Regions from separate parts of the Streptomyces sp. ActVer genome, predicted to be linked through region 3. Evidence: riboswitches for the same ligand, from Rfam matches in the RefSeq annotation. Region 3 holds a riboswitch; each other region holds the start of a gene.
The links. A riboswitch is a leader RNA that binds a small molecule or an ion and turns the genes downstream of it on or off. The one in region 3 is predicted to bind cyclic di-AMP.

Region 1 (5,473 bases), on a different contig from region 3:
CTGCGGGTGATCTTCGTGCTCTCCGCGAGGTCCGTCATGCGCAGACTGCGGCCCGGCGCCTCGGAGAGGTTGGCGAGGATGGAGTAGTAAAGGTGCGGCATGCCGGCCTCCTGCTGGAGCTGCCGGTCGATCGCGTCCTCCAGGAGATGGGAGGCGGCGATGTAGGCGCGCCAGGCGCGCTGCTCCTCGGGGGTGAGCCAGCGGGTCGTCATGCCCCCAGTGTAGGTTTGTTTCAAACTTGAACCAAGCCCGGATCGGCGACCGGGCGACACCGGCCCGCCGTCTGGGCGAGCCCCGCCTCTGCCTCCGAAAGAGCCCGCCATCCCGACAGCCCGCCAGAGCCCGAAAGCGAGCGCGTCCATGCCTCACCCCTACGTCCTGTTGTCCGCCGCCGTCTCCCTCGACGGCTGCCTGGACGACACCGGCCCCGGACGGCTGCTGCTCTCCGGACCGGCCGACTTCGACCGGGTCGACGAGGTACGGGCCGAGTCCGACGCGATCCTCGTCGGCGCGGGCACCCTGCGCGCCGACAACCCCCGGCTCCTTGTGAACTCCGCCGAGCGCCGCGCGGCCCGGGTCGCCGCCGGACGGCCGGAGTACCCGCTGAAGGTCACCGTCAGCGGCAGCGGCGACCTCGACCCCGACGCCAACTTCTGGTCCACGGGCGGCGAGAAGATCGTCTACACGACCGACGAGGGGGCCGCCAAGGCCGGTGACGCGTTGCGCGGGCTCGGCGTCGATGTCGTCTCCGTCGGCCCGGACGTCGACTGGCGGGCCGTACTCACCCACCTTCACGACGTCCGCGGCGTACGGCGGCTCATGGTCGAGGGCGGCGGCCGCGTCCACACCCAGCTTCTGAGCCAGGGCCTCGCCGACGAACTGCAGCTCGCCCTCGCGCCCCTCGTCGTGGGGGAGCCGGACGCGCCCCGGCTGTTCGGACCCGGCGACTACCCGGGCGGCCCCCGCAACCGGCTGCGGCTGGTCGAGACGCGGCCCGTGGGGGACGTCGTCCTCATGCGGTACGTCCCCACCGCGCCCGGCACCGGGAACGTACCCTCCGCCGCCGACCACCGATGGCTCGCGCTCGCCTGCGAACTGGCCGCCGAGTGTCCGCCCTCGCGGACCGCGTTCAGCGTCGGCGCGGTCGTCGTCGCGGCCGACGGTACGGAGCTGGCCCGGGGGTACTCCCGAGAGGCTGACCCTGTGTCGCACGCGGAGGAGGCCGCGCTCGCCAAGGTCGAGCCGGGTGATCCGCGGCTCGCGGCCGCCACCGTCTACAGCAGCCTGGAGCCGTGCGCCCGCCGCGCGTCCCGGCCCGCGCCCTGCGCCCGGCTGATCCTCGACGCGGGCGTACGCAGGGTCGTGACCGCCTGGCGGGAGCCGGACACCTTCGTGGCGGGCGCGGACGGGAGCGGGCTGCTGGCCGCGTCCGGCGCCGACGTCCTGGTGCTCCCGGAGTACGAGGCCGACGCGAAGGCCCCCAACCGTCATCTGGCCTGACCGGCGCGTTTCCCGTCGGTACGGCCGACGGGCAGGGCCGACCCGTATCGCCGATCGTCATTTTTCGTACCAAACCACCCGGTGAAGCGCGGGCGAAGTTAACGCGTGTGCTTCGGGTCCCGCAGATGGCGTACAGTGGTCTTAACGACGCGGGGTGGAGCAGCTCGGTAGCTCGCTGGGCTCATAACCCAGAGGTCGCAGGTTCAAATCCTGTCCCCGCTACTGAAGGCCCGAGGCCGGAATCCGATCAAGGATTCCGGCCTCAGGTGTTTTCCCGGGTGTTTTCTTCAGGCGCTTTCCCGGGTGTTCCCAGGTGGCTTCACCCGCCCGGTCCTCGTCCGCTCGCCCGCCACCCCCGCTCCCGGAAGCCTGGACAGGTGGAGGAGCAGGAGTCGGTGCGGGTCGAGCCCGTGGACGTCGAGCCCGTGGAGAGGACCGCCTCGTACCAGCGCACCCTCGTCCGCGTGCTGCCGGCGCTGCTGATCGTCGCCGGTGTCTGTTACGACCTCCTCACCCCGCAGGACTTCACCGCGGCTCCCTTCTTCACGGCCGCGGTGCTCATCGCCGCACCCCTCTTCTCGCTCGGCGCCACGGTGTGGACGGGAATCGCGGCGACCGTGGGCATGGCTCTCGTGCATCTCAAGTTCGCCTTCGACGCGGGTGCGGTCACAGAGGTCCTCACCGTGGCCACGGCCGCCGTGCTCGCCGTCGGCATCAACCGGCTCGTGGGACGCGGCAACGCGCGCCTCGCCACCGCCCGCGAGATCGCGGAGGCCGCCCAGCGGGCCGTACTGCCCGAACCGGCCGCGCGGATCGGCGGTCTTGAGATCGCGGCACGGTACGAGGCCGCGCAGGAGGGCGCGTTCATCGGGGGCGACCTGTACGCCGTGCAGGACACCCCGCACGGCGTACGGCTCCTCGTGGGCGACGTACGGGGCAAGGGCATGGGGGCGGTCGGCGTCGTCGCCGTACTCATCGGGGCCTTCCGGGAGGCCGCCGAGCAGGAGGCCAGCCTGGAGGCGGTCGCGCAGCGGCTGGAGCGGGCGCTCGCGCGCGAAGGTGTCCGGCGCGACATCATCGCGGTCTTCGAGGACTTCACCACCGCCGTGCTCGCCGAGATCCCGCACGGCACCCCGGTCGTACGCCTCGTGAACCGCGGCCACCCCGGGCCCCTCCTGCTGTACGGCGACGGAGAGGTACGTACGCTCGCCGCGCCGGAGCCCGCGCTGCCGCTCGGGACCGGGGAGTTGGGGGCCTGGCCCGACCGAGGACAGGAGGAGGAGTTCCCCGGCGGGGCCATGCTGCTCTTCCACACGGACGGGCTCTCCGAGGCGCGGGACCGGCGAGACGTCTTCTACGATCCGGCGCGACGGCTGTCCGGGCGGGTCTTTCCCGGGCCCGACGCGTTGCTCACCGCGGTACTGGACGACGTCCTGCGGCACACCGGGGGCGGGGCGACCGACGACATGGCTCTGCTTGCGGTGCGGCGGCCGTGAGGGCGCAGTCGTGAGGGCACGGTCGTGGTGATTGCGTGACGGTCGTGAGTGCGGCGGCCGTGAGATGCGTCGCTCTTTCGGAGACCCATGTCACTGCTGGTAGTCGAACGGCGTCCCTCCGCTCAACAGCTGACGCACCATCAACAGGACTCCTGTTCCTGAATGTCGATCAACTCGCCCGATTTACCCCGCTCGTGACCTGTAAGTCCGGGCCAAGGGTCGTAACGATCATCAGGAACAGCTTGGAATCCGGTGCCCGGGTCTATTAACGTTCGATAACGCAGCGCGGTCGTCCCAGCCGTCACAAGAGTCGGCTCCGTGCGCACGCGCCGAATCCCGCAAGGGAACCGGGGAACCATCACTTGGGGTGAATCGCTCGTCTTCGCGGTGTAGCGCACCGCGGTTGACGCGCGTAGGAGACCTTCCTGCTCCGAACCCGTCAGCTAACCCGGTAGGCGAGAAGGAAGGAAAGGAGTGCGCCCACGTGGCGTCCAACCGGTCTGCCCTCACACCCTCGTTCGTTCCGGATGAGTTGACGGGTGAGTCCTCGGGTGAGAAGAAGCCCGACACATTCGCCTACGGCGCTCGTAAGGACGAGGAGACGTGGGAGGTCTGGAATCCCAGCGCGGAGACCGTCCTTCCGGTCCGCGGCCGGCACCGCGTCGCCAAGCAGCGCGGCGGCGGACTCGCCCGTAGCTCGACCGTTCTGGGCGTCGGTGTCATAGCCGCCGTCGGTGCGGGTGGCATGGCCACCGCGCAGACCGGCAAGCCCCCGGTGTCGATCTCGATCCCCGACCTGCCGAACGTCGGCTCGCCGTTCTCGGACGACGACGCCCCCGAGGGCTCCAGCACCCCGATCACCGCCGTCGGCCTCACCGCTGCCGACGCCGAGCAGGGCAACTCGGATGCCGGCGAGGCCCTGCGCGCCCGCATCATGCTCCAGGCCGAGCAGCAGCAGGACCAGGTGGACCGCGAGGCCCAGGAGGCCGCCGAGGCCGCCGCCGCGAAGAAGGCAGCCACGCTGGCCGCCAAGGAGAGGGACGCCGCCGAGGCCAAGGTCGCCGCCGCCAAGAAGAAGGCCGACCAGGAGGCCAAGGAGAAGGCCGAGGCCGCGCGCCTCGCCGAGCTCGCCAAGCAGTTCACGCTGCCCACCTCCTCGTACACGATCACCTCGACCTACGGTCAGACCGGCTCGCTGTGGTCCTCCGGCCAGCACACGGGTCTGGACTTCGCCTCTCCCACGGGTACGCCGATCAAGGCCGTTTCCAGCGGCACGATCAAGGAAGCGGGCTGGAGCGGGTCGTACGGCTACCGCACGATCCTGGAGCTCGAAGACGGTACGGAGCTGTGGTTCGCCCACCAGTCGTCGATCAGCGTGAGCGCCGGGCAGAAGGTCAGCACGGGTGACGTCATCGGCCGCGTGGGCGCGACCGGCAACGTCACCGGGGCGCACCTCCACCTTGAGGTCTACACCAGCGGTGGCGACGGCATCGACCCGATGGCGTGGCTGCGGGGCAAGGGGCTCACCCCGTAAGAAGGGTCTGAGAGGTTCCTGGGTGCGGAATACGGCCGTCCGGTACGGCCGTTGACCCACCCATGACCTCTCTCCGCAAGCTGGGTTCGTCCGACCTGGAAGTTTTTCCGCTCTCCCTCGGCGGCAACGTCTTCGGCTCCTCACCGGCAAGTACCGGGCGGGTGCCGTCGTCGACAGCGCGCGGGCCGGGTCCGCGGGTGCGCATCTGGAGTCGGAGCGGGGGCCGCGGGTGCTGGCCGCGCTCGACGAGGTCGCGCGGGAGCGTGGGGTCGAGGCCGCCACCGTGGCTCTGGCCTGGCTGGCGTCCCGGCCGACCGTCGTCGCGCCCATCGCCAGCGCTCGTACGGTGGAGCAGCTTCCGGCGTTGCTGGGGGTGGCCGGGCTTGTCCTCACGGAGGGGGAGTTGGGGAGGCTGACCTCGGCTTCTGGCTGAGGGGCGGGGCGGGACTGGGGGTGGGGTTTCGTCTGGGGTGGGGGTGCGGTTGCGCTCTTGGGTTCGTGTTGTGGTTTGGGGCTGCGCCTATTAAGAGCGGTACGGGTTGTACGTGTACTGCGTTGGCGCTGGGTAGCCCTGCCACTGCGGTGCCACCGGTGCCGGAGCCGTCGCCCGGGCCGCGTACAGGAGAGCCGGGCGGGCCGGTTCTCGGCGCGTCCACAGTTCGTGGAGCAGCTCCCGTTCCCGTACGACGAAGTCGGCGCCCGCGCGGCCCTTGCGGCCCCGGTGGCGCAGGAACGCCAGCGACGTCGCGTACGCCTCGTACTCCGCGACCGCCCTGCCCGCCGCGCGACCGCCGTGGTGCGTGGCGTACTCGCGGGCCAGCCGCCGTGCCTTCATCGAGCCGAGGACGTACGGCTCCGGTGCCGTGAGCCAGCCCGCCATCGCGTACGCGGGGAGTTCGTCGCGGATCGTGCCCAGTTCGCGCTGGCGGGTCCAGATGACCAG
Region 2 (5,473 bases), on a different contig from region 3:
CCTGGGGAGGGGACTTCGTGATGGAGCCGGTGGCAGTGATCGGTGCCGGGCCCTTCGGCCTGTCCACCGCCGCGCATCTGCGAGCGCGCGGCATTGCGGTACGGGTGTTCGGTGAGCCCATGGTGAGCTGGCGTGAGCACATGCCTGAGGGGATGCTTCTGAAGTCGACCCCGGCCGCCTCGAACATCGACGCCCCGCAGCCCGGGCACAACCTCGTCGACTACTGCGACGCGGCCGGCATCCGCCGACTCGTCACGGACGAGGACATCGTCCCGGTCGAGACGTTCGTCGCCTACGGGGAGTGGTTCCGGCAGAAGCTCGTGCCGGACCTGGAGCGGGTGCGGGTCGTGTCGGTCGACCGGCGGGGCGATCAGGGGGATGCCGGGCGGGGCGGTCGGCGCGGCTCGGGGGGCTTCGAACTCAAGCTGGACTCCGGGGAGTTGTTCACCGCGCGGGCGGTCGTCGTCGCGACCGGGCTGTCCGGGCTGGCCCATCTGCCGCCCGAGCTGGCCGCGGCCGCGCCCGACGGACCGACCCCCACGGGGCCCGTCTCGCACAGCTCGCAGCTCCACGACCTGTCCCGGTTCTCCGGCAAGGAGCTGATCGTCGTGGGCGCGGGCCAGTCCGCCCTGGAGACGGCGGCGCCCGCGGCGGAGGCGGGCGCGCAGGTGCGCGTGGTGGCGCGCGGTAAGGGCTCGGTCGCCTTCGGCGCGCCCCCGTGGACACAGCCGAGGCTGCGCCCCGAGTCGCCCTTCGGCCGGGCCTGGTCGCTGTGGGCCCTCAGTTACTACCCCCACCCGTACCGCCATCTGCCGCCGCAGGCCCGGCACTTCCTGGTCCGCCGGGTGCTAGGCCCTCTCGGCGCCTGGTGGCTGCGGGAGCGGTTCGAGGGGAAGGTGCAGGTGAGCGAGGTGTCGCGGATCGTCCGCTCCGGATCGGCGGGCGGCCATCCGGCCCTCGCCGTCCAGACCCTCGACGGACGCGTCGAGGAACTCTCCGCGGACCACGTCGTCGCCGCGACCGGATACCGCGTCGACCTCGCCTCGATGGACTTCCTCGGGCACGAACTGCGTACGGAACTGGCGGTGAGCCGGGGGACACCGAAGCTGGGTGCCGGGTTCAGGTCCTCGGTACCCGGGCTGTACTTCACGGGGCTGCCGGCGGCGGCTTCGTACGGTCCCGTGATGCGGTTCGTGTGCGGGACGGAGTTCGCCTCACCGAGGCTGGTCCGGCATCTGGTGGGGGCGCGCGGCTGAACGGAACCTCCGCTTCGTGCGCGTACGCATCAACGCGTCGCCGAAGCCGCCGAGCGGCGCGAAGGCCGCGCGCGAGCCGCGTCCACGGGGCGAGGCCGGGCACCGGGAGATGGGGCCCGGGGGCGGGCGACGGGCCGGTTGACCGGGGGCGGGGGAGCAGGCAGGGCATGGCCAACTGCTCCTCTTCGCCCGCGATTTGCCCCCGGGCGGCCGACGGATGGTGCCTGTGACGACCCCTGTGCCTGACGAGATACCGGACGACGTCCGGTTCCCGTCGAGTCGTTGGGGCGTTCGATCCGTATTCTCTGATCATGGCCGCACCGATTGCATATTCACTCATCGCCACTGACCTGGACGGGACGTTGTTGCGAGGCGACGACACTCTTTCGGACAGGTCACGCGCCGCGCTGGCGATGGCAATCGGGAGAGGTGCCAGGCACCTTGTGGTGACGGGGCGCCCGGCACCGCGCGTACGCCCCCTGCTGGACGAACTGGGCAGCCAGGGACTGGCGGTGTGCGGTCAGGGAGCGCAGTTGTACGACGCCGGCGCCGAGCGCATGGTCTGGTCGGTCACCCTCGACCGCGAGCTGGCCGAGACGGCGCTCGGCAAGATCGAGGCGGAGGTCGGGGACGTGTACGCCGCGGTCGACCAGGACGGTGTCGACGGACTCACGCTCATCGAGCCGGGGTACGAGATGCCGCACCCGACGCTCCCCGCGGTACGTGTCCTGCGCCGCGACGACCTCTGGACGGAACCCATCAGCAAGGTGCTGCTGCGCCATCCCCTGCTGTCCGACGACGAGTTGGCGTCCGCGGCCCGCGGAGCGGTCGGTTCCCTCGCCACGGTCACGATGTCCGGCCCCGGCACAGTCGAACTCCAGCCATGTGGCGTGACCAAGGCGACGGGTCTCGCCCTGGCGGCCGAACACCTCGGCCTCACTCCCGCCACGACGATCGCTTTCGGTGACATGCCCAACGACATCCCGATGTTCGACTGGGCGGCCCACGGCGTCGCGATGGCCAACGCCCACCCCGAACTCCGGGCGGTGGCCGACGAGGTGACCCTGTCGAACGAGGAGGACGGCATCGCGGTGGTACTGGAACGGCTCTTCGGCCCGCGGTCCTAGTTCTGCGTCAGGGTTCTGCGTCAGGAGAAAGCCGGGCGGCCCGCGGAGAGGTCGGTCTCCCTCGCCGCGGGCACACCCGGCACCAGCACGTCCGGCACCAGTACGTCCGGCATCGGTCGGCCCGATACCGGCCCGCTCAGTAGGCCCCGAAGACGTTGTCGATCGAGCCGTACCTCGCGGCGGCGTAGTTGCATGCCGCCGTGATGTTGGCGACCGGGTCGAAGGGGTCCATCGAGGTGCCGGCCACGTGGTAGGCGTTGAAGGTCGGGTCGATGGTCTGGAGGAGCCCCTTCGACGGCGTACCGGCCGCGGCGTTGGAGTCCCAGTTGTTCATGGCCTGCGGGTTGCCCGACGACTCGCGCATGATGTTGCGGTAGATGCCGTCGTACGACCCGGGGATGCCCTGCTGGGCCATGATGTCCAGCGACTCCCTGATCCAGCCGTCGAGGTCGTTCGTGTACGTCTTCGCGGCGGCGGGGGTGACGGCGGACGCGGTGGACGCCTTGGTCGCAGTGGCCGTCTTTGCGGAGGTTCGGGCGTTTTTCGTGCCGACTGTCAGCTTGAGGCCGGGGCGGATGACCGCCGGGTCGTCGCCGATGACCGCGCGGTTGGCCTTGTACAGGTTCTGCCAGCCGCCGCTCGTGGAGTGCTTCTTGGCGATCTTGGTCAGGGTGTCGCCCGAGACCACCTTGTACGTGACGAGCGAGACCTGCGGGACCGCGGCCGGTGCGGCCTGGGCGGCCTGCGTCGGCTGTGCGGCCTGGGCGCCGGTCGCGCCCACGATGGGGAGCGCGAGCGCGGCTCCGCCGGTTCCCGCGGCGACGATGCCACGCGTGAGGGTGTTCATTCTGGGGCGGCGGTGCTTGCCTCGTGCGGCCATGGCGCGTTTCCTCTCCGACGCCTGCGAGGTGAGCTGTCGGGTTCGGGCGGGAGCTGCCCGGCCGCATGCTGCACGCGGCTTCACCCCGAGCCGTTCCGGAATCCGGACCGGCGGCCTACCTGGGTCCCCCGCTCCTGCCGTACGCGAGTGAATGGGTGGTTGGGATCTCCGGGCGGCGGCAGGATTAGGCGGTCCATCCGGAGTGACGTGAACGTATGCGAGAGCACATGCCGTGAACAAGCCCAGAATTCACATGGAGATGTCATTTGCCTGTTCGGGGCAGATGGGAATTCTTGATCCATTCGGAAGGTGAAGTTCAACTTGCCTTGAGCAAAGGTGAATCGACCGGCTCGGCAAAGTGGCCGTCCCGGGCGGACGTGACCCAATTCACGTGCGCAGGTGGGGAATTAGGTGCGCTAGGTGCCTAATACGGGCAAGTCGGGCGGAGCCTGGATGTCCGCCCAGTCGGCATAAGAGGCTACTTGTCCAGAAACGTTCTCACTGCTCTTCAGGGTCCCGGAGGGTCAGCCTTCTGGGTTCCAGAGAGTCAGTACGTCACGCAGTTTCTGTCGGTGGCTGTCGATCCAGTTCCGGGGAAGATCGACGGGAACGCACACCGTGGCCATGGAAATCGTGTCGTCCTCCACGATCACCTCGGGGCAATCCCGTTCTCCCGTGAGCCGAATGGAAATCGACGGTCCTCGCTCCACCGTCATCCACGCGATGTCCTCGCCGCGGTCGAATGCGGCGTCCAGGGCGTGCCCCCAGGCCTCAAGTCGGCGGCGCCACAGAGCGAGTTCGAGGCGGCCACGGACGAAAGGCGTCTCCACGACGATCTCGGCCGCGAGGCCCGCCACCATTCGCGGGTGCCGGCCGAGGACCGTGATCCTGACCGAGTTGCCCTCCTCGTCGGCGAGGAGCGCGAGGTCCGTCGGGCCGGTGCGGTGGTCGGCCGGGAGATCGGCGTCGCAGAGGGCACATACGAAATGGGCGTCCTGTACGGAGTTCCACCCGGCGCAGGACGGGCAGCGGCGGTAGGTGATCGGGTGGGTGTAGCCGACGGTGTGGGCGCCGGTGCGGTCGATGCCCGCGCGGGTGAGGGCCGCCGCGAGCGACCGCCACGACTCGGGGTCGGGGCAGTAGCCGGTGGACTGGTTGCTGGCGTACGTGACCGCCCAGCCGGACGAGGTCCGCGCAAAGCCCAACTCCCCGGCGGCGCACACCGGTTTCCCGTCCGCGCAGGCCACGTGCTCGGAGCGGCGCGGGGCCAGGAGCAGGGTCAGGGAGGCGTCGACGACGAAGGTGAACGGCTCGTCGAGTTCGTCGGCGGGGCGGGCGGACAGGAAGGCGTCGAGGTCGGCCGGGGTCCGGATCCGGGCACCGCCCCCGCCGGGCCGGACGGCCTCCCTTATGTCTTCGGGCCCCACATAGGCGTATGCGGTCATGGGGTCCCTACATACGCGTTTGCGGTCGTGGGGTCCACGTACGCCTTCGCCGTCATTCGGGGAGCGTACGAGTTCACCCCGCGGTCCGCGGAATCCTTTTCTCCCAGGTGCGGTGGAACACCACCTCGTCACCGTCCTTGCAGATCACCTCGTTCGAGGTGATGAAGTCCGCCTCGTCGCAGGTGGTTTCGGAGTGCGCCTCGACGCTCGCGTCCCACGGCAGGTCCGGCCGGTGCAGCCGGACGAACCAGTCCGAGCGGGCGCGGGCCGACAGCGGGTCCGACTCGACGATCGTGTACGTGTCCAGGGCCTCCTCGGTGAATTCGAGGCCGTCGGGATACACACGGGTGCCTCCGTAGCCCGGGTCCACCTCCAGACGCCACTCGCCCTTGGCGACATCGCGCACGACGAGACGCTCGGGGCGCGGCTCGTCCAGCGTCGCGGGGAAGTTGACCCCCATGGGCTCCGCCTGCTCCGGCTCCTCGAAGGAGATGGACGGGTCCGACTCCTGTGCGCGGAGCGGGAGTTCCAGTGCGCTGCCCGAAGGGGTGAGGGTGAAGCCCGCCTCCGAACCCGGCTGGGGCCAGATCCACGGCCAGTACGCGGAGGAGACGGCGAGACGGACGCGATGGCCCGGAGGGAAGGCGCGGCCGATCGCGTTCAGGTCGAAAACCACATCCTCCGTAGAGCCCGGTTTCCACGGAACCACCTGGTCGCGGCCGTGACGGGCTGACAGGTTCAGGACGCCCCGGGTGACGAGGGTCG
Region 3 (5,473 bases):
CTTCTGGTCGGCGGCGTTGCGGAAGTCGAAGATCGTGTGCAGGCCCAGGGACGAGAGGAACTCGGCGTCCGACTCCGTCGCGTGCGCGAGATGGCCGCTGCGGAACAGCCGTCCGTACGCCACGCGCCGGCCGTCCACCGTCGGCAGGCCGCCCACATCACGGAAGTTGCGCACTCCAGCCAGCTCGGGCTCGGTCGACGGGACCTGCTGCGTCACGGGGGCTCCTCCCATTCGGCTGCCGACGCGGCTCGTCGGCGAAGTGCGTTTCTCGACGATACGACATCGATTCGTAGGCCAATGAGTTGTCCACAGGCGTTGCCGGGGAGGCACCCGGCCCATAATGATGTTGATGATTGAGCGTGCCTGTTCGGATCTGTGAGGGTTTGATGTTGGAGATCGGCGAAGACGGTCGTACGTGGCTTCTTTCGGGCCCGGCGAGCAGTTATGCCCTGCGGCTCGGCGAGGACGACGCGCTGCTGCATCTGCACTGGGGTCCGCGTATCGCGCTCGCCGACGCCGAGGCACTCGCCGCCGGCCCGGGGCCGGAGTACTGGGCCTTCGAGGCCACCCTCGACGGGCACGAGGAGTACCCGGTGGAGGGCGGCCCCCGGTTCGTGCGGCCCGCCCTGTCCGTGCGGACGGACGAGCGGCGCGGCACCGAGTGGAGCTTCGAGACGTACGAGGCGGACGGCGACGAGCTGCGGCTGCGGTTCTCCGACTCCGGGCTCGGGATCACGCTGCACTACCGGATGCGGGCCGGGACCGACGTCGTCGAGCGGTGGGTGACCCTCGCCAACGAAGGGCCCGCCCTGGAGGTGCTGCGCGCCGACTCCGCGGCCTGGACGCTGCCGCACCGCGACGGCTGGCGGCTGTCCCAGCTGCACGGGCGGTGGGCGGCCGAGTCCCGGCTCGTACGCTCCGAACTCACCTACGGTGAGAAGGTCATCGGCAGCCGGCGCGGGCACACCTCGCACCAGCACCTGCCCTGGGTCGCCCTGGACCCCGACGGAGCGGCCACCGAGGAGCGGGGCGAGGTCTACGGGTGCGCCCTCGCCTGGTCGGGCACCTGGCGGATCGCCGTGGCCCAACTCCCGGACGCGCGCGTGCAGATCACCGGCGGGGTCGGGTACGACGACTCGGGGCTGCTGCGGCTGGAGCCGGGGGAGAGCTTCGTCACACCCGTCTTCGCGGGGCTGTGGAGCGACGGCGGATTCGGCGGCGCGAGCCGTGCCTGGCACGCCTACCAGCGCGCCTATGTGATCCCGGACGCGGACGAGCACCGGCCGGTGCTCTACAACTCCTGGGAGGCCACGGAGTTCGACATCTCCGAGGAACAGCAGGGGGCGCTCGCGCGGCGGGCCGCCGCCATGGGGGTCGAGCTGTTCGTGGTCGACGACGGCTGGTTCGGGGCGCGCACCAGTGACCGGGCCGGGCTCGGCGACTGGACGCCCAACCCCGACCGCTTCCCGGCGGGCCTCAAGCCCCTCGCCGACGAGGTGCACGCGCTGGGGATGCAGTTCGGGATCTGGGTCGAGCCCGAGATGGTCAACCCGGACAGCGAGCTGTATCGCGCGCACCCCGACTGGGTGCAGTTCCAACCGGGACGAAAGAGGTCGGAGCTGCGCAATCAGCTCGTATTGAACCTCGCCCGCGAGGACGTCCAGGAGTACCTCTGGGAGCAGCTCGACATGCTGCTCTCCAGTGCGCCGATCGACTATGTGAAGTGGGACTTCAACCGCTGCTTCACCGACGCGGGGTGGCCCGGCGAGGCCTACCCGCAGCGGCTCTGGGTGGACCATGTGCACGCCCTGTACCGCCTCCTGGACCGGCTGAGGGAGGCCCACCCGGGCGTCGCCTTCGAGTCCTGCTCGGGCGGCGGCGGCCGTATCGACCTCGGGATCATGGCGCGTACGGACCAGGTGTGGACCTCGGACAACACCGACCCGCTCGACCGGCTCGCCATCCAGCACGGCTTCACTCAGGTGCATCCCGCGCGGACCATGGCGGCCTGGGTCACCGACAGCCCGAACGTCCAGCTCAACGGCCGCGTCAGTTCGTTGCGCTTCCGCTTCGTGAGCGCGATGGCCGGAGTGCTCGGTGTCGGCGGCGACCTGACCCGGTGGAGCGACGAGGAACTGGCCGAGGCGCGGACGTGGGTGGAGCTCTACAAGGAGATCCGGCCCGTCGTGCAGGGCGGGGACCTCCACCGGCTGCGGGCGCCGGAGGGCGGACTGAGCGCCGTGCAGTACTCGCGTGACGGCGAGGTCGTGGTCCTCGCCTGGCTCCAGGCCCAGCACTACGGTGAGCCGGTCGCTCCGGTGCGGCTGCGGGGGCTCGACCCGACAGCGGTGTACGAATGCCTCGAAACGGGCGAAGTCCACCGAGGTGCGGTGCTGTTGCATCACGGGTTGCGGACGGGGCTGCACGGTGACCTTGATGCGGCAGTTTTCCGCCTGCGTCGCATGTGACTGTTGTGTCCGTAATGGAGCCTTAGTTCCAACTCGCTCTGGAATAAAGGCTCCTGGAACGGCACTCCGTGAGCAGCGTCATATTCGTGACGGTCCGCTGTCGCCATGTTCACGTAATTCGGCTGCGTTTTCAGGGATTTAACAAAGGGGGAAGATCCCTGATTTACGCAGCGTGACCGTCATTTCGGTCAGGGATCAAGAGAACGGGGCACACAGGAAACCCCAAAGGTTGTTCCTGCGTCTTCATGTCGCTTACGTTCGCCATCAATCCGGACGGACGCCCAATCCTGCCGCCGCCCGGAATCCGCTCACCCACCCGTACACGGCAGGAGCGGGGGACCCACAGGTAGAACGCCTGTTCCGGTCTCCGGAACGGCTAGGGGTTAAGTCGTGCGCAAACACGGCCGGGCATCTCCAGCTCGCACCCGACAGCTCACCTCGCAGGCGCCGGAGAGGAATTCGTCATGCCCGCGAAGGGTAAGCACCGCCGTCCCAAGTCCCAGCGTTTCACCCGCTCCATAGCCGTCGCCGGAACCGGTGGCGCCGCGCTGGCCCTTCCGCTGCTCGGTGCGACCGGAGCGCACGCCGCGACTCCGCAGTCCGCCGCCGATTCCGTGGCGAGCGTCTCGAATGTCGCGAGTAAGGCCGCCGAATCGGCGCCTGCCGCCGCCGACAAGAAGGCCGAGGCGAAGAAGGCCGAGGCGAAGAAGGCCGCGGCCAAGACCTATTCCGTGCGTGCGGGCGACTCCCTGTCGAAGATCGCCGACACACAGGACGTCAGCGGTGGCTGGAAGAAGCTGTACGAGGACAACCGCAAGGCGATCGGCGGTGACCCGGCGCTGATCCACCCGGGCCTGAAGCTGTCGATCGGCAAGGCCGCCGCCTCCTCGGACTCCGGCTCCGACTCCGGTGCCTCCAAGGCCACCGAGTCGTCCGCGAAGAAGGCTGCGGCTCCCAAGGCTGCGGCTCCCAAGGCCGCGTCCGAAGCCAGTGCCGCCGGCTTCACGCTGCCGGTCGCGGGCGCGGGCGTCGGCACCCCGTACAAGATGTCGGGCAGCATGTGGTCCAGCGGTTACCACACCGGCGTCGACTTCGTGGTCCCGACCGGCACGTCCCTCAAGTCCGTCGGCGCGGGCACGGTCGTCTCGGCCGGCTGGGCCGGCGCGTACGGCAACCAGGTCGTCATCAAGCTCGACGACGGCCGCTACGCCCAGTACGCCCACCAGTCCTCCCTCTCCGTCTCGGCCGGACAGACCGTGTCCGAGGGTCAGCAGGTCGGCCTCTCCGGCGCGACGGGCAACGTCACCGGCCCGCACCTGCACTTCGAGATCCGCACCACCCCCGACTACGGCTCGGACGTGGACCCGCTGGCGTACCTGCGTGGCAAGGGCGTCTCCGTCTGACCCGACGCCAGGCACGCCCGCACGGCGTACCACTCCGCTCGTCTCCGAAGGCCGGACCCTGTGATCCCCGGGGTCCGGCCTTCGGTGTTTCGGTTCTGTGGCATGGCCGGGCGATGTGTCGACAGGGGTGCGGAAGCCGGGACACAGTGATCTCCGCAAGCGCTTTCTATGCGCCTTTCATGCCTTGGAGGTCTTCATGACGACCACACGCAGAGCATTCGGAGCCCTGGCCACCGGTGCCGCACCCGCTGCGCTCGTCCCCACGCAGACGGCGAGCGCGGCAGCCCGGCACCGTCCGGGGCGGCTCATCGCCCGCGACGACTTCCGGCACGGCCTCGGCCAGTGGGTGACGGAACTGCAGGACGGCGGCAGTGTCACCGCCTCCCGGGGAGTCCTGGAGATAGATGTGCCGAGCGGCGCGACGGTCTGGTTCAAGCGAAAGCTGCGAGGGCCGTACGTCCTGGAGTACACCGCCACACCGGTCTCGGCGGGCGGCGCCAACGACCGGGTCTCGGACCTCAACAACTTCTGGAACGCCACGGACGTCCGCTCCCCGGAGGACCTCTTCGCCACGCAGCGGGGCGGCGCGCTCGACGAGTACGACCACCTCACGACGTACTACGCCGGATACGGCGCCAACACCAACACCACGACCAGGCTGCGCCGTTACGTCGGTGAGGCGGGCGTCCGACCCCTCGTCTTCGACTACACCGAGCCGCTGCTCACGGCGAACGAACCCAACCGTGTCCGGATCGTCTCGAACGGCTCGACGGTCCAGTGGTGGGACAACGGACGGCTCGTCTTCGACTTCGTGGACCAAGAGCCGTACACGAGCGGCAACTTCGCGTTCCGGACCGTGTGGAGTCACTTCAGGATCACGGACTTCCGGGTGCGGGAGCTGCGACAACGTGCCTGATCGAGCCCCTTATTCCGGGATTGACCAACACTTGACGAGTGGCTTATCTCACCGCCCGTCAACCCCTTCCTACGGTCGCGTAGCTCACACCCGAAGGTGAATCATGGCCCGATGTGGCAGACGATTCGAAGAATGACAACAGATCAGTGATCGGGTCGTACGTGGCGGTGGGGGACAGCTTCACCGAGGGCGTCGGCGACCTTGGCCCGGACGGGGCGTTCGTCGGCTGGGCCGACCGGTTCGCGGTGCTTCTCGCGGACCGCCGGCCCGAGGGCGACTTCGACTACACCAACCTCGCCGTCCGCGGGAAACTCCTCGACCAGATCGTCGAGGACCAGTTGACGCGCGCGAAGGAGCTCGCGCCGGACCTGGTCTCCTTCTGTGCGGGCGGCAACGACATCATCCGGCCGGGCACCGACCCCGACGAGGTCGCGGAGCGCTTCGAGCGCGCCGTCGCGGACCTCACCTCGGCCGTCGGGACGGTCCTCGTGACCACCGGCTTCGACACCCGTGGCGTACCCGTGCTCAAGCACATGCGCGGCAAGATCGCCACGTACAACCTCCATATCCGGGCCATCGCCGACCGGTACGGCTGTCCCGTGCTCGACCTGTGGTCCCTCAAGACCATCCAGGACCGGCGGGCCTGGGACGGCGACCGGCTCCATCTGTCGCCCGAGGGGCACACG

Region 1: linked by a shared signal. The riboswitch ahead of O3Q52_RS41745 (M23 family metallopeptidase) and the one ahead of O3Q52_RS18335 (LysM peptidoglycan-binding domain-containing M23 family metallopeptidase) in region 3 are both predicted to bind cyclic di-AMP.
Region 2: linked by a shared signal. The riboswitch ahead of O3Q52_RS14825 (LysM peptidoglycan-binding domain-containing protein) and the one ahead of O3Q52_RS18335 (LysM peptidoglycan-binding domain-containing M23 family metallopeptidase) in region 3 are both predicted to bind cyclic di-AMP.

What each region holds. Positions count from the first base shown of each region.
Region 1 covers NZ_JAPWHT010000407.1:3,040-8,512, forward strand. The annotation lists gene O3Q52_RS41725 (MarR family winged helix-turn-helix transcriptional regulator) at 1-212, opposite strand, end outside; gene O3Q52_RS41730 (dihydrofolate reductase family protein) at 361-1,500, shown strand; tRNA gene O3Q52_RS41735 (tRNA-Met) at 1,649-1,722, shown strand; gene O3Q52_RS41740 (PP2C family protein-serine/threonine phosphatase) at 1,878-2,996, shown strand; cyclic di-AMP (ydaO/yuaA leader) riboswitch at 3,314-3,469, shown strand; gene O3Q52_RS41745 (M23 family metallopeptidase) at 3,481-4,530, shown strand; partial or broken gene O3Q52_RS41750 (aldo/keto reductase) at 4,670-4,963, shown strand; gene O3Q52_RS41755 (PrsW family intramembrane metalloprotease) at 5,054-5,473, opposite strand, start outside.
Region 2 covers NZ_JAPWHT010000073.1:8,646-14,118, reverse strand. The annotation lists gene O3Q52_RS14835 (NAD(P)-binding domain-containing protein) at 18-1,256, shown strand; gene O3Q52_RS14830 (HAD family hydrolase) at 1,568-2,383, shown strand; gene O3Q52_RS14825 (LysM peptidoglycan-binding domain-containing protein) at 2,520-3,263, opposite strand; cyclic di-AMP (ydaO/yuaA leader) riboswitch at 3,267-3,431, opposite strand; gene O3Q52_RS14820 (DUF5959 family protein) at 3,788-4,708, opposite strand; gene O3Q52_RS14815 (CocE/NonD family hydrolase) at 4,782-5,473, opposite strand, start outside.
Region 3 covers NZ_JAPWHT010000099.1:21,862-27,334, forward strand. The annotation lists gene O3Q52_RS18325 (tyrosine-protein phosphatase) at 1-216, opposite strand, end outside; gene O3Q52_RS18330 (alpha-galactosidase) at 387-2,468, shown strand; cyclic di-AMP (ydaO/yuaA leader) riboswitch at 2,764-2,928, shown strand; gene O3Q52_RS18335 (LysM peptidoglycan-binding domain-containing M23 family metallopeptidase) at 2,933-3,871, shown strand; gene O3Q52_RS18340 (DUF6250 domain-containing protein) at 4,068-4,787, shown strand; partial or broken gene O3Q52_RS18345 (SGNH/GDSL hydrolase family protein) at 4,934-5,473, shown strand, end outside.